DNA from 2 places in the Shewanella sp. DNRA4 genome. Region 1 is predicted to be linked to the other one. Evidence: predicted binding sites of a transcription regulator. Region 1 holds the regulator's gene; the other holds the start of a gene.
The links. Region 1 encodes ArgR, which controls arginine synthesis, uptake and breakdown. Its sites were predicted from a motif close to ANTGAATANNTATTCANT; they were not measured.
Positions count from the first base shown of each region.

Region 1 (4,433 bases):
AGGTGCCAATCACCTTGTGCCCTTGGGCGAGCAAGTGTTTCGCGAGGGCGTAACCAATACGTTTACCCACGCCAGTGATAATAATGGGAGCTGTCATATCCATCCTGTTGTTTGCCAAGCACTGATTAAAAGCAAACGCATTTGGCAGATTGTTAATCGCACAATCACGTAATCACACAATCACGTCACTCATCGCAATAGCTTAATGCCTCTAGCCAAGAGTGTATAACAATTAAAACCGTAAACATGTCGATCTAAATGCCTAACAACTGCGTATACTCAGGGACACACAGTAAGAGGTAGACCTAATGGAACTGCGGATTTTTTTCGATGGCAATTGCCCTTTATGTAGCGCCGAAATGCGTCAACTCAAAGCGCGCGATCCCGACGATAGAATTGAACTGGTGGATCTTAATGCTGACAATTTCAGCTCAAGATTCAGCTATATCGATAAAGACTACGCCAATACCATTCTCCATGGCGAAACCGCCTCCGGCCAAGTGCTGCTCGGGCTCGATGTCACCTGCAAAGCATGGGCGCTAACAGGCACTCGCCCTTGGGTACAAGTGCTACGCTTACCGCTTATCAAACCTATTGCGGATTGGTGCTATCTGAGATTCGCCAAGCACAGATACCGTATTTCCTATCTACTGATGGGTAAAGCCCGCTGTGACAGCCAATGCCAACTCCCTAAATAGCGAGACTCAAGATTAAGAACCCCAGTTTAGAGAACAAAGTTTAAAGCATAAAAAAACGGAGCCATTCGGCTCCGTTTTCTCATAATTCAGAAGAATTACTTAACGAAATCAACGCCTAGTTTGATATCGCCTTTCAGTGTATCTAACATAGAATCACGGGCGTTAGCTTCGAATGCGCTCACTTCACCGTAAGGCAGTACTTTTTCGATACCGTTTTTGCCTAACAATACTGGTTGAGCGAAGAATTCAGCGTGCTCGCTGCCGCCGTCAACGTAAGCACATTCAACGATGTTAGCTTCGCCTTGCAGACCACGAACCAGAGACATACCGAAACGGCATGCCGCTTGACCCATAGACAGCGTCGCGCTGCCGCCACCGGCTTTAGCTTCAACCACTTCAGTACCCGCGTTTTGGATACGTTTAGTTAAAGAAGCCACTTCTTCATCAGAGAAAGTCACGCCTTCAACTTGAGACAGTAATGGCAGAATAGTCACGCCACTGTGGCCGCCGATCACGTTGATTTTAACGTCAGCAACGTTTAAGCCTTTTAATTCAGCGATGAAAGTCTCAGAACGGATAACGTCCAGAGTGGTCACGCCGAATAAACGGTTCTTATCGTAAACACCTGCTTTTTTCAGCACTTCAGCAGCAATAGCAACTGTAGTGTTTACTGGGTTAGTGATAATACCCACGAGCGCTTTAGGGCAAGTAACAGCCACTTTCTCGATCAGGTTGCGAACGATACCTGCGTTGATATTGAACAGATCTGAACGATCCATACCAGGCTTACGTGCAACACCAGCAGAGATAAGCACAACGTCAGCACCCACGAGGGCAGGCGTTGGATCTTCACCAGCAAAACCTTTGATTTCAACCGCAGTTGGGATATGGCTCAAGTCAACCGCAACACCCGGAGTTACCGGTGCGATATCGTATAGAGACAGTTGAGAACCCGCAGGTAATTGAGTTTTTAACAGTAGGGCAAGAGCCTGGCCGATACCACCAGCAGCACCAAGTACAGCAACTTTCATAGTTATCTCCGTTATTTCTCGGATATTGTGACATGGATCTATTTTGCGTTGGCGTCACATTACTGGAATGTCACGCTAATTTCAATTATCCCTTAGTCGTTGATTCAAAGATTTACTAAAACAGCGCGTTGCAATGTTGAATATTTACTCTAGTTCAACAAATACATTTATAAATGAATTAGCACGAAGTGAGTTAATTGCATTTTTATTCAGTCATTATGGTTATTTGTTGACAGTTTAACCAAAACTATTCAGAATAAGCCTGTTTTTTTGAATAAAGAATAAGACTATGCAAACGACCAAGAATCAGGATGACCTTGTTAGAATTTTTAAGGCGATTTTAAAAGAGGAGCGCTTTGGCTCCCAGAGTGAAATCGTCACCGCCTTACAAGCAGAAGGCTTTACTAATATAAACCAATCTAAAGTGTCTCGTATGCTCAGCAAGTTCGGTGCCGTGCGCACTCGCAACGCTAAGCAGGAGATGGTTTATTGCTTACCTGCCGAATTAGGCGTGCCCACTGCGGGCAGCCCGTTAAAGAATTTAGTACTCGATGTTGACCATAACCAAGCGATGATTGTTGTCCGCACTAGCCCAGGCGCCGCACAATTAATTGCTCGTTTGTTAGACTCCATCGGTAAACCTGAAGGGATTTTGGGAACCATTGCGGGTGACGATACGATCTTTATTTGTCCATCTAGCATTCAAGATATCGCCGATACCTTGGAAACCATCAAATCTTTATTCAACTACGCAGAATAAAAAAACAGGTCAGCTTGCTGACCTGTTCTATTTCCACTGTACGCTTTTCAGTCCAGCATTACCCTAATTTCAGGGCTTGTGTCCCGCTTACGTTACAGTATTTAGCCGAATCTCCTCAGCTTTAGTAAGCCACACTGATCCTTTGATTGGGATGCGCCGCTTTTTCTGCTTCATCGAGCATGGCTTTGGCGTAATCACTCACCGAAATCCGGCTACGGCCATTTGCATCGGTAAAGAAGCTATCGCCACCTAAACGGTAAGAGCCTTCGCTTGCACCAGGGTAGATCTCTGCCGCTGGGCTGACAAAAGTCCAGTTAACAGTGGTGTTGGCGGCGCGAAATGCCTTTAATGCTTCACCTTGAGCCAGAGCTTCATCCTTATAGGCAGGCGGGAAATCTGGGCTTGAAACCAAAGTTACTCCCGGTGCCACTTCTAGACTACCTGCCCCACCAACCCACAATAAACGTGGCACTTTAGCCTGTGGCAATACGGCTAATAGATTATTAACTGTTTTCGCCACTAAGCCGTGATTCTGCTCGGCGCGGCCGCCCACTGAAGCAATTAACACATCCACGCCTGCAAAGGTTTCAGCGGTTAATGGCTGAGTCAGGTCAACACTACGCACTTCTGCCGCCGTTTCACCAAGCTTGCTTGGGTCACGCACTAAGGCGACGACGTCATGACCACGGCTTAAGGCTTCATTTAAAATGGTTCCGCCAATCCAACCCGATGCACCTAATACTGCAATTTTCATTTGATAAGTCTCACTGCTGATTTAAATTGAGACCAGTTTACTTGCGATACTTAGCGTGATAAATATCGATAAATGAGCAGGATTGTTTCAGATTGAGATACTAATGGGTGTAATTATATATGGATAAAATCGCCGCCATGCGTAGCTTTATCGAAGTGGCCAACTGTGGCAGCTTTACTAAGGCCGCAGAACACCTCGATCTCAGTCGTTTACAGGTTTCTCGCCATATTCAAGAAATTGAGCAGTGGCTCAGTTTACGCCTGCTACACCGCACCACCCGCAGCGTTAGCCTGACCTTGCAGGGTGAAGAAGCCCTGCAATATTGTCAACGGGTGCTGAGTGAAGTCGCCGCAATGGAAAGCCGCGCCCATAGTCATAACACTGAATTAGTCGGCAGTATTCGTATTGCCACACCCGTCGGACTTGGGCAGCACAGTCTGTTTGATGTGGTCGATCGCTTTATAAAATTGCACCCTAAGGTCAATATTCAGCTGTTAATGTCGGATAGTTTTGCTCAATTAGTGGATGAGCGGGTGGACGTGGCACTGCGCTATACCGAGCAGCCCGATGAGAATTTGATTGCCCGTAAATTGATGAGCATAGATGCTGTGCTGTGCGCCGCGCCCAGTTACTTGTCTCAAGCCGAGCCGTTAACCGTCCCTAACGATCTGCTCAGCCATAATTGCCTTATCCATAGTTCGCAGCAACATTGGCAGCTACTCAAGGAGCAACAGAGTGAGCTGATAAAACCTATGGGGAATCTGATGGCCAATGAAATGGGAGTGCTGGTCAGCGCCGCATTGCGTGGGCATGGCATTGCCTACTTGCCCTGTGACTTAGCTAATCAATATCTGGCCAGCGGTCAACTGCAAGAAGTGCTCCCAGAATACACGGCGCCTGGGCAAACCCTGTGGGCCGTGTACTTATCTCGCAGTTACCAACAAGCGCTAGTACGCGCCTTTATCGATTTTACCGCTCAGCAATGGCAACTCGATATCAATAAGTGGACAGCGGCGAGTTAAGCCCACAAACAAAAACGCACTGAGGCTTTAAGGCTCAGTGCGTTTAGTCGCGATTTGCGAAGGGTTAATTATCGAATTGCATCAAAAAATCTAAGCTTGGGGCGAAAAACGACGAGCCAGTTAACGCACTGGTGAAGTGCATCAAGTGATCATGATTACCCGCACCAT
Region 1 is NZ_JABAIP010000014.1:130,315-134,747, forward strand. Features, by position in the region: gene folM (dihydromonapterin reductase) at 1-97, opposite strand, end outside; gene HG547_RS16100 (DUF393 domain-containing protein) at 309-698, shown strand; gene mdh (malate dehydrogenase) at 794-1,729, opposite strand; gene argR (transcriptional regulator ArgR) at 2,019-2,489, shown strand; gene HG547_RS16115 (NAD(P)-dependent oxidoreductase) at 2,611-3,243, opposite strand; gene HG547_RS16120 (LysR family transcriptional regulator) at 3,363-4,265, shown strand; gene HG547_RS16125 (Dyp-type peroxidase) at 4,330-4,433, opposite strand, start outside.

Region 2 (4,433 bases), on a different contig from region 1:
GGTTTCGCCCAGCAGCGTAGCCTGTATCACTAAAGCCGATGCGCTGGTCGAGGCGTTAACTAGCAAGGCAACGGACGCTCAGTTTCCTCTTAGCGATGAGCACTGTAATGGCTACTGGTTTGGCGAAGCAGGGCTAAAATCCTTAGTCAGATAAAAGACATAGCCTACTTCACTCAAGCGTTTGCTCCTGGGTCAATGTGGGGATACATGATGGTGGCGTTAATAGCAGCGCCACCGTCCAACTTAATAGACTCCCAAGCCCAATCCATTCCAGCAATGCAGGCCACCATAAATCGGGCCTTGGCAATTGCAGTACCATTTCTTGATAGAAAGGTCTGTCTCCTTCCGTTAAGCCCAATGCTAACAGCGGCACATAGAGAAAAGTCATCATACTGAGCAATACCAACAGCGCTAATAATATCGTCAAGCGCTGACGGTGCTGCGAGCCGAATCCCACCCATAGTAGATAACAAATTGCACTTAAGCTGCCAAAGTAGAAAAACCATTTAAGTGCGAGGATATGCAAGTGATACACATTGACCGGAAATAGCCCAACACAGGCCAAGGCTAAAAACGTCAGTGCTAAAGCGCAAAAGAAAGGATACCCCCAAAACCCGCTTACAGTCTGTAGGGAGGAAAGACAATAAAAAACAACGCTTAAACTGCCAAAAAATAAACCGCCATTGAGCACCACGGCAAAGCTAGAATGGCCATAGGTTCCCAATTCACTCAGTGTATGATTTAAAAAATTGAAGGAGCGTGTTTCAGAGTAATCAAATCCGAATACTGCCACACAGATCCCCAGCATCAATCCAAAAATACCAAGAAAACCAAACTTAGTGGCAAGTGCCGAGCCCCTTGTCGCCATATTCATTTTTATAACAGTCATGGATAATTTAGCCAAACCAAAGTAGTACTAACTTACATGGAATTACAAAGAATTAAAGCGGCCCCCATCCTCTTTAGCGTAATATTTTATTTCATCACTATTCGCGATTTTTTAGTCATCGCAAAAACACTCGGAATTTAGTCATTTTTCAATAAAATATATGCAAATTCAAAGTTAAAAATGAATAAATAATCACAACAAATTCAATTATCGCTGTATCGTCCCAAAAGGTTAACCCATCATTGCCACCAGTGTTAGTTCGCTCACATTAAGTTAGCAACAACTGAAGCCCCGATACGATTCATGGACAAAAAAGCATCTAAAAGTGTATTTAGTGAAGATCCATTGAGAAAATTTTGAACAAAATATCACAAAAAAACCAATAACCCCAAGAGCAAAACAACTCAATAAACAATTCGCAACATAACAATGTAATCACTTGATTCAATTAAAATAAATCGCATCAAAACGTAATTTCGCACCCAAATCATTCATTAGAAATCGCCCAAATAACTATGCTATTTTGCTGCTTATCTCAAACAAATTTCCGAATCGTTTTACATGGCGGCGCTAAGCGAGTAATCTTCCCCCTTCTCGATTTTGAGTTGAATGAAAATGCACCTCACCCCAGCAAAGAATGCGGTTTTGAGAGAGCATTTATTCAAGTTTATTTGTGCGACTCGTACTTTAAGGTGTACACCATTGGCTACTGAACATAAAAACCGCAACATTAAGACGATACTCACCTTTATCGTCCCTTCGCTGATCGGTCTGCTGCTGTTTATGACCCCTATCAGCTATAACGATGCGATAACTATTCCAATCGCAATCATCTCTAAAGCACTGCAAAGCGTGTTAAGCGATGTATTAACCTTAATCGTGACAGTGATTGTTGTCGCCATGGCCTTTGCCTCTGTGCTGACAAAGTTACTCAAACCTAAGTTTGTGCTGAACAATCACTTCCTCAATGGTTTACTCAACATCAGCCCGCTATGGCTTACCACCCGTGTCGTTGGCGCTGTCTTTATCGTGCTGACCTACTTTGGCATTGGCCCCGAAGCGATTAACTCTTCAAGTACCGGTGCCTTAGTGCTGAACGACCTGTTACCCGTACTCTTCTCGGTGTTTATCTTCGCCGGTATGTTGCTGCCACTGCTATTAAACTTCGGTCTATTAGAGCTATTTGGCACCCTGCTGACTAAAGTGATGCGCCCAGTGTTTAACCTGCCAGGTCGCAGCGCCATCGACTGTATGGCCTCTTGGTTAGGTGATGGTAGCGTTGGGATCCTGCTGACCAGCAAGCAATACGAAGCGCGTTTTTACACCCAAAGGGAAGCCGCGGTTATCGGTACCACCTTCTCGGCGGTGTCAATTACCTTCAGCTTAGTAGTGATCTCTCAGGTGAAGTTAGAGCATATGTTTGTGCCCTTCTACCTGACTGTGTGTTTAGCGGGTTTTGCGGCGGCCGTGATTGTACCTAAGTTACCGCCACTGTCGTGGAAGAAGGATAACTATATCGACGATACGCCACGTCAACCCGATGATGAGATGATCCCCGCAGGACACGGCGCACTCTCTTGGGGCTTTGATAAAGCGCTCGAGAAAGCGGCCAGTGCTGGTGGTATCAAAGCCGTCTTAAATGAAGGTATTAAAAACGTTATCGATATGATATTTGGCATTCTCCCTGTAGTAATGGCCATTGGTACCACGGCGCTGATCATCGCCGAGCATACGTCCATCTTCAATTACTTAGGTATGCCGTTTATTCCGTTACTGGAACTGCTGCATATCCCTGAAGCGACCGAAGCCTCTAAAACCATCGTTGTCGGCTTTGCCGATATGTTTATCCCGTCGATTTTAGCCAGCTCTATCGAATCGGATATGACCCGCTTTGTGATTGCTGCGTTATCTGTAACTCAGCTGATTTACATGAGCGAAGTGGGCGCACTGCTGATTGGCAGTAAGATCCCAGTGAATTTTGTTGAGCTATTTGTCGTGTTCGTACTGCGTACCTTAGTGACTCTGCCAGTGATTGCCGGGGTGGCTCACCTGCTGTTCTAAGCGCAACATCACCTTAAATATCAAGGGGAGTCAGATTAACTGACTCCCCTTTTTTGTATCACTTATAAATGCATTCATTAACGAACTCATACACAAACAGGCTGTTTTGATTACTTCGTTGGGTGTGGGTTAGTCGTACAAATTCCACTCATCATCACATAACTCAGTTGGGACAAAAGAACGTTCAATATAAAAGGGCGACCCATGGTATTTGCTCGACGACACGCAGCGAGTCCATCCGTGGATGCTCGACCGCCCCGTCCATGGGGCGGACGGTCGTCTCGCAAACCTCCATGGCTAACCTATTTAGCGTTGGCGTAATCTGTAAGTTTTAAAAAGAAATACGCAGCATGTTTTGGGACATTTTCGAGTTAGACTTTTAGCTCGAATTAGTGAGTTTCGAATTAAAATTTCTATGGATTAACGCCCGCCACACACGCGAGCAACTTGTTGCGAGTCGAGCGCCCAACGGGCGCATTTGTGCTGGCGATTGTTAGCAGCGATTGCTGATAAGGCCATACTGCGTTTCAAATAATTCAACTAGCTGATTTAATTCTGCGCTTTGGGGAGCTGGATTTATCAGTTCAATATTTTGTACTTTGCTACATTCATCATCTTCAAATTGCAAAGCTAAACTGCTGGCCCCACAACTCCAAAAAGAACTGTTGCTTGTAAAACTATGATATTCCCAAGTGCCACCAACATCTCGGCATTTCAAGGTTTCCCATATAAGCGTTTCAATGCCCTTAGAGCTTTCAAAATTGGCCCATCCGTCTTCAGGTATTATTGAAATTCTCACGTTTAAACCTTTTCCTGCTAACGCCGCCATAAAGGGCGAGCGAAGCGAGTCCAGCCCACGGCCTTTTGTGGGCGGTCTTTGATGGCCTGGTTATGTGATTACTCTTCATCGTATTCAAAATCTGAGGCCACCCATTCACTAAAACTGCTACAAACAAACTCACTTAACTCAGGGTCCATGCTTCCATGATCTATAAGAGCAACTTTCGGATCTTGATCACTAAGTTTAAGAATAAATGCCATACCACCGCCATCACTACCGATATTAATATAGTCTGGAGCGTATTCCTTTGTTTGATAGCACTCATTTCTCTCAATAAGCATATCTGGCAAATAAAGGTAAACATCTCCGTCCAGCTCTTTGTCGAAGGACAAAAGGAATTGTCGATAGGTTTTAGGTAGAGTGCACCCAAAATATTTTTCTACTTCGACTATATGATTCATAATATTTTCACATAACATTTTATTAGTGCGCATGCGCGTTTACCTCATTAGACCAGTAAAAAACGCGCACCATTAACAGTTTGTATTGCAAAGAACTTATCAGCTTTTTATCTAATACACCATCCGGAAAAACGCGCATGCGCGTTTTCCAAACCTATTAACTAATTTTGGGAAAGTTTATACGGATGATTTTTAAGGGTTTTATAAATTTTAGTCTGGATAAACGCGCAAACTAATGAGT
Region 2 is NZ_JABAIP010000002.1:105,868-110,300, reverse strand. Features, by position in the region: gene HG547_RS02435 (U32 family peptidase) at 1-154, shown strand, start outside; gene HG547_RS02430 (DUF998 domain-containing protein) at 170-889, opposite strand; gene HG547_RS02425 (YjiH family protein) at 1,592-2,950, shown strand; gene HG547_RS02420 (hypothetical protein) at 3,444-3,779, opposite strand; gene HG547_RS02415 (SMI1/KNR4 family protein) at 3,848-4,225, opposite strand.
Region 2: the regulator ArgR is predicted to act here: its motif matches at 1,494-1,511, upstream of HG547_RS02425 (YjiH family protein).